One region of the Mesobacillus sp. AQ2 genome, then DNA from elsewhere that is predicted to be linked to it. Evidence: a T-box and tRNA genes for the amino acid it is inferred to sense, from the RefSeq annotation. Region 1 holds a T-box; the other holds one or more tRNA genes.
The links. A T-box is a leader RNA that pairs with one kind of tRNA and senses whether it is charged. The one in region 1 lies ahead of trpS (tryptophan--tRNA ligase), so its partner is inferred to be a tRNA-Trp.

Region 1 (4,399 bases):
CGTATGCACTGATTGAATTCATGGTCAAAAATAATTGTTCCGGCAATATTCTTGGAATCAATTATAAAGGAGACTTTGGGGGAAATCAGGAGGGAGTCGATTTGAAAGAAGTGGGCTCCTTGCTGTAACCTGAGGTCATTGATGATTAGGTAGTTATTAGCAAGACACGATAAATGGTAATCAAGTTCTTTTTCACCTCTTATTCCCGCCAGTTTCTTTCTGTATTCCTCTTCAATTACGGGCAGCTTAGAGTGATTTACATTGAGCCGGCGCATTAAAGCCTCCTCAGCTTTCAATTTATAAGGTATGTCTCTGTCTTTATAAAACAAATTCATCACTCCTTTTCTTATTTTATAGGAGATAATTCTCCAAAATGCTGTTAACTCCTATTGTTTATTGTGATGATTTTTTGACAAAGAAGGGATAATCCTGAAAATCTTGATATATTCCTGAGTTTGACCCGGATATTCCTTAGAATCTGATTTTATTCCTTAGAATTAGTCAGATATTCCTTAAAACCTTAATATATTCCTAAATCCCAAATATGAAGTAACATAAAGTACTTCGTAACCAACTTCCTTCATATATATGATAAAAATGGACAGGCAGGGGTGAGTAGGTTGCATGATCTGAATGTCAATTGTGAAAAGAGCCAATTTGATGATTTTTAGGTTGTTTGTTTTGACGATTGGTTTTGGTTTGGCTGTTTCGGGGGGGATCAGCACAATCGCATATTTGAATATGATTACTGCTGGTCACGGAGTAGATGAATATTTAGCGTTTATATCGCGGAGGGTGGAGTGTTACCTTCTTCCTGCAGGAATTAGCATCATTTGGTTAAGTATATACTGGCCGCATAATCATGAGGAAAATTGATCTTCCTTTTAAGGAATAATTTTACTTAGTGCTGCCCATACTGATGGACAAACAGTTTCTTGAAGTGAGGGGTTATAAATCATGTTGTATCTTCATGATGTCTGGGTAAACTGGTTCGAAGGGGAAGAGAACGGCTATAATGTCTGCCACTTTCATGAGTGGCGCAAGGACGATGGAGTAGAGCTCCTTGACCAGGTGCCGCTGCTGAAAATTGACCATCTGTTATTTAATTACATTGAGAACGATTTATCAGAGTTGCCTCAACAGCTTCTGGATGACATTTACCGCAAGGCATACTTGAGGAAGAACCATGAACGTACGCAGCTTGATTATTGTTTCGTTGTTTCTGATGGAACAGGAATTCTTGCTGTGGACACCATCGGTTACAATATCCCGATTCGCAAAAGCCGCCTGATTCCGAGACAGGAACAGCTAGTTTATGAAATGATTGAAAATCAGGATACGATTCAGTATGGGTTCAATGACCAAACTGCTCTGAAGGATTTCCATATCTTATCGCCATCACCAGATTTAATGAGGGGATTGACCCGGAAGGAAAGACAATTGAAGCAGTTGTTGTTCATGGCGATGGACCAGTTGAACTCTTCAAAAAATGTAGCTGAAGTGCGCTACTGGTTCACTGAATGGAAACCTGAACAATATGAAGTGATTCAACAGCTTTCCTTTGAAGATGTTTGGGAAAGACTATATGATGAGACAAAATTCGGCTGGTCAGGAAAGCATGAGAAGTTCTGTGAAAATATCATAAAAGGCCAGGCATTCTTCGAAAAATTATGGGAGATGGAGCACGGTCCGAAAGTGAATTAGGAGCTGATGTACTCAGCTCTTTTTGTTTTTTACATATAAGACGGTTGAATTGAAAAGGAGCTGGTAAATGCCAGCTCCTTTTCTGATTATTTTCTCTTGCGGCCAAGCCCCATTGCGTTCTCCATTTTTTTGACCATCTTGTTTGCGACCCGGTTAGCTTTATCAGCGCCATTATCAAGAATTTCATCCAGTTCAGGAGAATCGATCAATTCATAGTACTTTTTCTGAATGGGTTCGATTACATCCACGACAACCTTTGCCAGGTCTGCTTTGAAATCTCCGTAACCTTTTCCTTCATATTCCTTCTCAAGATCAGCAACAGATTTGCCGGTCAGAATGGAGTAAATAGAAAGAAGATTGGAAATGCCGGGTTTGTTTTCTTTGTCGTTTTTCACGATTCCTTCTGAATCAGTAACAGCACTTTTGATTTTCTTTTCAATTTGTTTTGGATCATCCAGCATTGAAATAAAAGCTTTATTGTTCGGATCAGACTTACTCATTTTTTTCAATGGATCCTGGAGCGACATTACCCTTGCACCAACTTTTGCTATCCGGACTTCAGGGATGGTGAAGATGTCATTATATTTTTTATTGAATCGTTCAGCCAGGTCTCTTGTCAGTTCAAGATGCTGTTTTTGGTCTTCTCCGACAGGAACCAGGTCTGTTCCATATAGAAGGATGTCTGCTGCCATTAGGGGCGGGTATGTCAATAGGCCGGCTGAAACTGCTTCTTTACCAGAAGACTTATCCTTGAACTGGGTCATTCTTTCAAGTTCTCCGATATAAGCAACACATTGCATCATCCATCCAGCCTGAGCATGTGCCGGAACCTCTGATTGAATGAAAAGTGTAACCTTTTCAGGATCAATTCCGGATGCGATGTACAAGGCTGCCAGGCTTTTGATATTTTTACGGAGCTGCATCCGTTCCTGGGGTACAGTTATCGCATGCTGGTCAACGATGCAGAAATAGCAATTATACTCATCCTGCAATTCCGTGAATTGCTTCATTGCCCCGATATAATTGCCAAGTGTGATCGTTCCGCTCGGCTGGATGCCGGAAAAAATGGTTTGCATAAAAAATTCCTCCTTCTATTATGGTTCTTCTTCCTGAGAACAAGAAGAAGAACGCAAAAAAGGACCATTCGTACCCTACTTGTAGGGACGAATGGTCCGTGTTGCCACCCTAATTACTCACGAATGAGTCACTCTGCCCATGCTTTATGCTGCATGGCTTCCTTTAACGCAGGATTTACGCCTGGATCTACTTACTGCTTAGTTTCGAACCAGAAGCTCGGAAGTCCATTCCAAATGCCAGGCTGTTTGTTTCCACCGACCACAAACTCTCTGAGAAGCCTTAAACAAATGTACTATTCTTCTTCATTGCTTTTAAAGATTTATTAAAAATGATTATAATCAAATTTACCATCATAAGCAAGTGGAACAGGATTCTTTTACAAATAATAAACGTAAAGGGCTGCCAGCATGAAAGCTAAATCCAGGAGACTAATAATAAGAAGGGGGTTCGCATTGAAGGTGACCAACTCGGACAGAGGAGTCATTTCCTCAAACGACTTCTTCTTCTCTCCTTCTTCCTTCTTGGTAAAAACAGTACGGAAAGAATAGGACATTGTGTCAAAGAAACCTGAATTGACAGTATAGACAAGTAAGGAGATGAATAATAGTGCACTAGCAATATAAAAAGAAATATTGATATAACTCAGTAAGGTAAAACCTCTACGAACGAGGAAAGAGAGGAAGAGAACTATCAACTGCGATGAAAAAAAACCGAAAAAAATTTTCCCAACTTTATTGCGCATTTTACGGATTCTCCCTTAAATTGCTATTTCATTAAAGTAATATTTTAAAAAAACTCTGTAAAAAACTTAAATATTACAATAGGTAACACATTGATTTCATTGAACAAAGGCTTATAAGTCACCATTATAACATAAATCAACTAGGAAATTTATTACTATTGTTTCAAAGTTGTAAATTTTTCTCGCAAAAATATTGAACATTTAATTTAATCTATGTATAATAGGGAATGTAAAAAGTTTTCAGAAAACAACAAAAAAGAGGGGGCAAAACTTTTGAAAAAGTCTAAATTTTCATTGCTATTAGTTTTGACTCTAGTATTCTCTCTATTTCTGACTGCTTGCAGCAGCGGAGATAAGGATACTGGAAAAGACAAGCCTGCTGATGAAGGCACAAAAGGCGAAGAAACTGCTAACGTACCACAGGAATTAAGAATGTTGGATTCTTCCGAGATCCCAACTATGGACACTGTCCTAGCTGAAGGTTCTACAAGTTTCACTTACATAAACAACGTAGGTGAAGGTCTTTACCGCCTTGACCAGGACCACAAGCCGGTTCCTGCACTTGCTGATGGCGAACCAGAAATCAGCGAAGATAAGACTGTTTACACTTTCAAACTTCGCGATTCTAAATGGTCTAACGGCGAGCCTGTAACTGCACAAGACTTCGTATTTGCTTGGCAGCGCGCAATCGACCCTGCAACTGCTTCTCCATATGGTCCTTACATGATGGGCGGCAAAATCAAGGGTGCTGCAGAAATCACTGAAGCTGGAGCAAATAAGAAAGACTACGACCTTAACACTCTTGGTGTAAAGGCAATTGACGAAAAAACTTTGGAAGTAACTCTTGAAAAGCCAGTAGTATACTGGGCTGACCTT
Region 2 (4,399 bases), 260 kb from region 1:
AAGATGCAGGTTACCCGCGACAGGACGGAAAGACCCCGTGGAGCTTTACTGTAGCCTGATATTGAATTTTGGTACAGCTTGTACAGGATAGGTAGGAGCCTGAGAAACCGGAGCGCCAGCTTCGGTGGAGGCGTCGGTGGGATACTACCCTGGCTGTATTGAAATTCTAACCCGCGCCCCTGATCGGGGCGGGAGACAGTGTCAGGTGGGCAGTTTGACTGGGGCGGTCGCCTCCTAAAGAGTAACGGAGGCGCCCAAAGGTTCCCTCAGAATGGTTGGAAATCATTCGCAGAGTGTAAAGGCACAAGGGAGCTTGACTGCGAGACCTACAAGTCGAGCAGGGACGAAAGTCGGGCTTAGTGATCCGGTGGTTCCGCATGGAAGGGCCATCGCTCAACGGATAAAAGCTACCCCGGGGATAACAGGCTTATCTCCCCCAAGAGTCCACATCGACGGGGAGGTTTGGCACCTCGATGTCGGCTCATCGCATCCTGGGGCTGTAGTCGGTCCCAAGGGTTGGGCTGTTCGCCCATTAAAGCGGTACGCGAGCTGGGTTCAGAACGTCGTGAGACAGTTCGGTCCCTATCCGTCGTGGGCGCAGGAAATTTGAGAGGAGCTGTCCTTAGTACGAGAGGACCGGGATGGACGCACCGCTGGTGTACCAGTTGTCTTGCCAAAGGCATCGCTGGGTAGCTATGTGCGGACGGGATAAGTGCTGAAAGCATCTAAGCATGAAGCCCCCCTCAAGATGAGATTTCCCATAGCGCAAGCTAGTAAGAACCCTGAAAGATGATCAGGTTGATAGGTCAGAGGTGGAAGCGCGGTGACGTGTGGAGCTGACTGATACTAATCGTTCGAGGACTTAACCAAATACGAAAAGCGTAGGCGACTGTACAGCCTCGACAAGCGCTGGAGGGCCAGCAGTTGAAGTCGTTCTTTGACTTCGGCGGATGGACCGAAGCGACTCGAGAGGCTAGGAGCCGGAGCTGGACAATGATCATTCGATTCCCTTGTTTTCTTCTTACACATTATCTAGTTTTGAGGGAATAAAGATTTTTACGAAGTGAAATATCTTTAAAATTTCTCTTGCAAAATGCACTAAAGACAGTATAATAGATATTGTCTTGAAAAAATGTCTGGTGGCGATGGCGAGAAGGTCACACCCGTTCCCATACCGAACACGGAAGTTAAGCTTCTCAGCGCCGATGGTAGTTGGGGGTTTCCCCCTGTGAGAGTAGGACGCCGCCGGGCAAGATGCATTTGACATCTTCTTTCAAAGATACGGATTGTGTATCCAGGTCGGAGAAATCATTACTATTCCGCAGTAGCTCAGTGGTAGAGCACTCGGCTGTTAACCGAGCGGTCGTAGGTTCGAATCCTACCTGCGGAGCCAATTTGGAGAGCTGTCCGAGAGGTCGAAGGAGCACGATTGGAAATCGTGTAGACGGTCAACGCTGTCTCAAGGGTTCGAATCCCTTGCTCTCCGCCATAGAAACTTAAACAAAAGGCCCCTTGGTCAAGCGGTTAAGACACCGCCCTTTCACGGCGGTAACACGGGTTCGAATCCCGTAGGGGTCACCATTTTCTTTAATAAGTAACATAACAATGGAGGATTAGCTCAGCTGGGAGAGCATCTGCCTTACAAGCAGAGGGTCGGCGGTTCGATCCCGTCATCCTCCACCATAAGTTTTTTGATGAATTATTACCGTCGCGGGGTGGAGCAACGAGCGTTACTTCACTGTATGAACTGCGAGTTGTACCGATCGAGCTGCTGCTTGAGTAAGCTTCCTGGGATCGGAACAGTCAATGCTCTCTAAGAGCATAAATCAAATAACATTTTTATTACCGTCGCGGGGTGGAGCAGTCCGGTAGCTCGTCGGGCTCATAACCCGAAGGTCGCAGGTTCAAATCCTGCCCCCGCAATCATGAAGTGCTTTTCAAGTTAATCACTTGAAAAGATTTTGGTCCCGTGGTGTAGCGGTTAACATGCCTGCCTGTCACGCAGGAGATCGCCGGTTCGATCCCGGTCGGGACCGCCAGTATATGGCTCAGTAGCTCAGTCGGTAGAGCAAAGGACTGAAAATCCTTGTGTCGGCGGTTCGATTCCGTCCTGAGCCACCATTTAAAATTTCCTGGTTAATCAGGAAATTGAGTAAATGGGTTTTTTAACATCGGAAATGATGTTATAATGGAGGGGTAGCGAAGTGGCTAAACGCGGCGGACTGTAAATCCGCTCCCTCAGGGTTCGGCGGTTCGAATCCGTCCCCCTCCACCATTTATCATAGGGGTATAGTTTAAAGGTAGAACGAAGGTCTCCAAAACCTTTGGTGTGGGTTCGATTCCTACTACCCCTGCCAATTTTATAATGGCGATTGTGGCGAAGTGGTTAACGCATCGGATTGTGGTTCCGACATTCGTGGGTTCGATTCCCATCAGTCGCCCCATTTCAAATCACATATTCAATCAGTATTGAATATAATATATTGGGCTATAGCCAAGCGGTAAGGCAACGGACTTTGACTCCGTCATGCGTTGGTTCGAATCCAGCTAGCCCAGCCATTTGCGGAAGTAGTTCAGTGGTAGAATACAACCTTGCCAAGGTTGGGGTCGCGGGTTCGAATCCCGTCTTCCGCTCCAATATAATATGGCGGCATAGCCAAGTGGTAAGGCAAAGGTCTGCAAAACCTTTATTCACCGGTTCAAATCCGGTTGCCGCCTCCACTAATTATTTAGTGGAATTGCAGTATTTGAAATCTTCATATGCCGGTGTGGCGGAATTGGCAGACGCGCACGACTCAAAATCGTGTTCCTTCTGGAGTGTCGGTTCGACCCCGACCACCGGTACCATCTTTATTTTAAACAGGATCTCCTGTTTTCTTTATTTTCATAAGATATGTATGCGGGTGTAGTTTACTGGTAAAACCTCAGCCTTCCAAGCTGATGTAGTGGGTTCGATTCCCATCACCCGCTCCATACATACGTGACTAACGCAGTATATCGTTTCCAGAAAACGATATACTGCGTTTTTTTTTCTTGGCTCTGTTAAAGCCCAATGTTGTTTTTACTCCTGTTGATTGTAGTGGAAGGCGCGTAGACTCCTGCGGGCGCAGCTGGCCAGGTGAGACCCCGCAGGAGCAAAGCGACGAGGAGGCTCAGCGCCAGCCCCGCGGAAAGCGAAGCGCCTGGAACGAAAATCAACAGCCTTGTTTAACAGAGCCAATTTCTTTGATAGATGTGGAATCAGTAGCCCCGTGCTCGGTTGGCCAAATAGAAAAAAGGATGCATCAGCATCCCACGAGTTTAAATGTACCAGTTCCTCCATGAATCTGGGTGAACATATTCATGAGTGATTCGGTCATCTTCTCCATTTCTGTTGACGGAGAAGAAGGCCTTAAATAGACAATCTGCAACGCATTTCTTGTTTCTTCTGTCACTGCGGTCCTTTCAGAATCGACAAAAGGGCTTCCGAACGGTCCTTTATCGTCTGCAGATATGATCAAGTTAGCAAGATTATTAGTTCTGCCATTCAGACCTCCGTACTCTTCATTTTCTTCGCCAACTTTAATTGTGATATTCCCCTGCAGTTTGTCACTGTCGTAAATACCAATTGGAATTTGATATTCAAGCGAGAAGAAATTATTCAGATCTATCGCACTATGTATGGTTTGAAGGTAATTCTGCTTAGAGATCCTTCGGTAAAGGGCTTCGGCCGAATGTCTATATCGGTTAGGATCCTTCCCCGTTGCTTTGAAGATTCCTCGCCACTCTTTGATTCCTTCAAGCTCCGTAACGTTTTTTTCCAAAAGGTCAAAGTATATTGATTCCTGGAAGAGCTGCAGTCTGCCTTTCAACATTTGAGGAGACTCGCCTACTTGTATGTTCTTATACTCGATCATTCCGATTGTGAATCCGGGATTGAGATTGCATATCATCCTGGAAACTTGAATTTCCATTGATTCCACCTCCAAATCTGCTTTAAAATAGTTTATCATAAAAGAGATTTGCTTTTAAATTTATGGGATTCATATATAGATATCAAAATAGGAAGGGGGTATCCGCAATGGATATGGCAAGTTTGAAGAAGGAGATCATAGCTTACAGCAAAACGATCGGCATCGATAAAATTGGTTTTGCAGCACCATCGACCTTTGAAGAGATGAAGGTCCGGTTATACATGCAGCAGCAACTTCACTATCAATCAGGATTTGAAGAAAAGGATATTGAAAAGAGAACGGAGCCTGCCCTGATTTTTGATCGTCCTAAATCAATCATTTCGATTGCTCTCGCCTATCCTTCAAAAATGAAAACGAAAGTGATCAGCAAGAAGGGGGAAAGGCGGGGAATCTTCTGTCGGGCGTCATGGGGGACTGATTACCACGCGGTCCTGAGGGACAGGCTG

Region 2: it encodes a tRNA-Trp, which carries the amino acid that the T-box ahead of trpS (tryptophan--tRNA ligase) is inferred to sense. The anticodon was not compared.

Annotation. Positions count from the first base shown of each region.
Region 1 is NZ_CP126080.1:1,476,507-1,480,905, forward strand. Features, by position in the region: gene QNH36_RS07270 (nuclease-related domain-containing protein) at 1-329, opposite strand, end outside; gene QNH36_RS07275 (YuzI family membrane protein) at 634-876, shown strand; gene QNH36_RS07280 (YjbA family protein) at 958-1,704, shown strand; gene trpS (tryptophan--tRNA ligase) at 1,791-2,780, opposite strand; T-box leader at 2,861-3,096, opposite strand; gene QNH36_RS23955 (DUF3899 domain-containing protein) at 3,158-3,523, opposite strand; gene QNH36_RS07290 (peptide ABC transporter substrate-binding protein) at 3,797-4,399, shown strand, end outside.
Region 2 is NZ_CP126080.1:1,216,845-1,221,243, forward strand. Features, by position in the region: rRNA gene QNH36_RS05970 (23S ribosomal RNA) at 1-870, shown strand, start outside; rRNA gene rrf (5S ribosomal RNA) at 1,136-1,251, shown strand; tRNA gene QNH36_RS05980 (tRNA-Asn) at 1,319-1,393, shown strand; tRNA gene QNH36_RS05985 (tRNA-Ser) at 1,398-1,489, shown strand; tRNA gene QNH36_RS05990 (tRNA-Glu) at 1,507-1,581, shown strand; tRNA gene QNH36_RS05995 (tRNA-Val) at 1,608-1,683, shown strand; tRNA gene QNH36_RS06000 (tRNA-Met) at 1,850-1,923, shown strand; tRNA gene QNH36_RS06005 (tRNA-Asp) at 1,964-2,039, shown strand; tRNA gene QNH36_RS06010 (tRNA-Phe) at 2,046-2,121, shown strand; tRNA gene QNH36_RS06015 (tRNA-Tyr) at 2,191-2,275, shown strand; tRNA gene QNH36_RS06020 (tRNA-Trp) at 2,284-2,357, shown strand; tRNA gene QNH36_RS06025 (tRNA-His) at 2,369-2,444, shown strand; tRNA gene QNH36_RS06030 (tRNA-Gln) at 2,485-2,559, shown strand; tRNA gene QNH36_RS06035 (tRNA-Gly) at 2,563-2,637, shown strand; tRNA gene QNH36_RS06040 (tRNA-Cys) at 2,647-2,721, shown strand; tRNA gene QNH36_RS06045 (tRNA-Leu) at 2,763-2,847, shown strand; tRNA gene QNH36_RS06050 (tRNA-Gly) at 2,900-2,973, shown strand; gene QNH36_RS06055 (B3/B4 domain-containing protein) at 3,285-3,953, opposite strand; gene queG (tRNA epoxyqueuosine(34) reductase QueG) at 4,061-4,399, shown strand, end outside.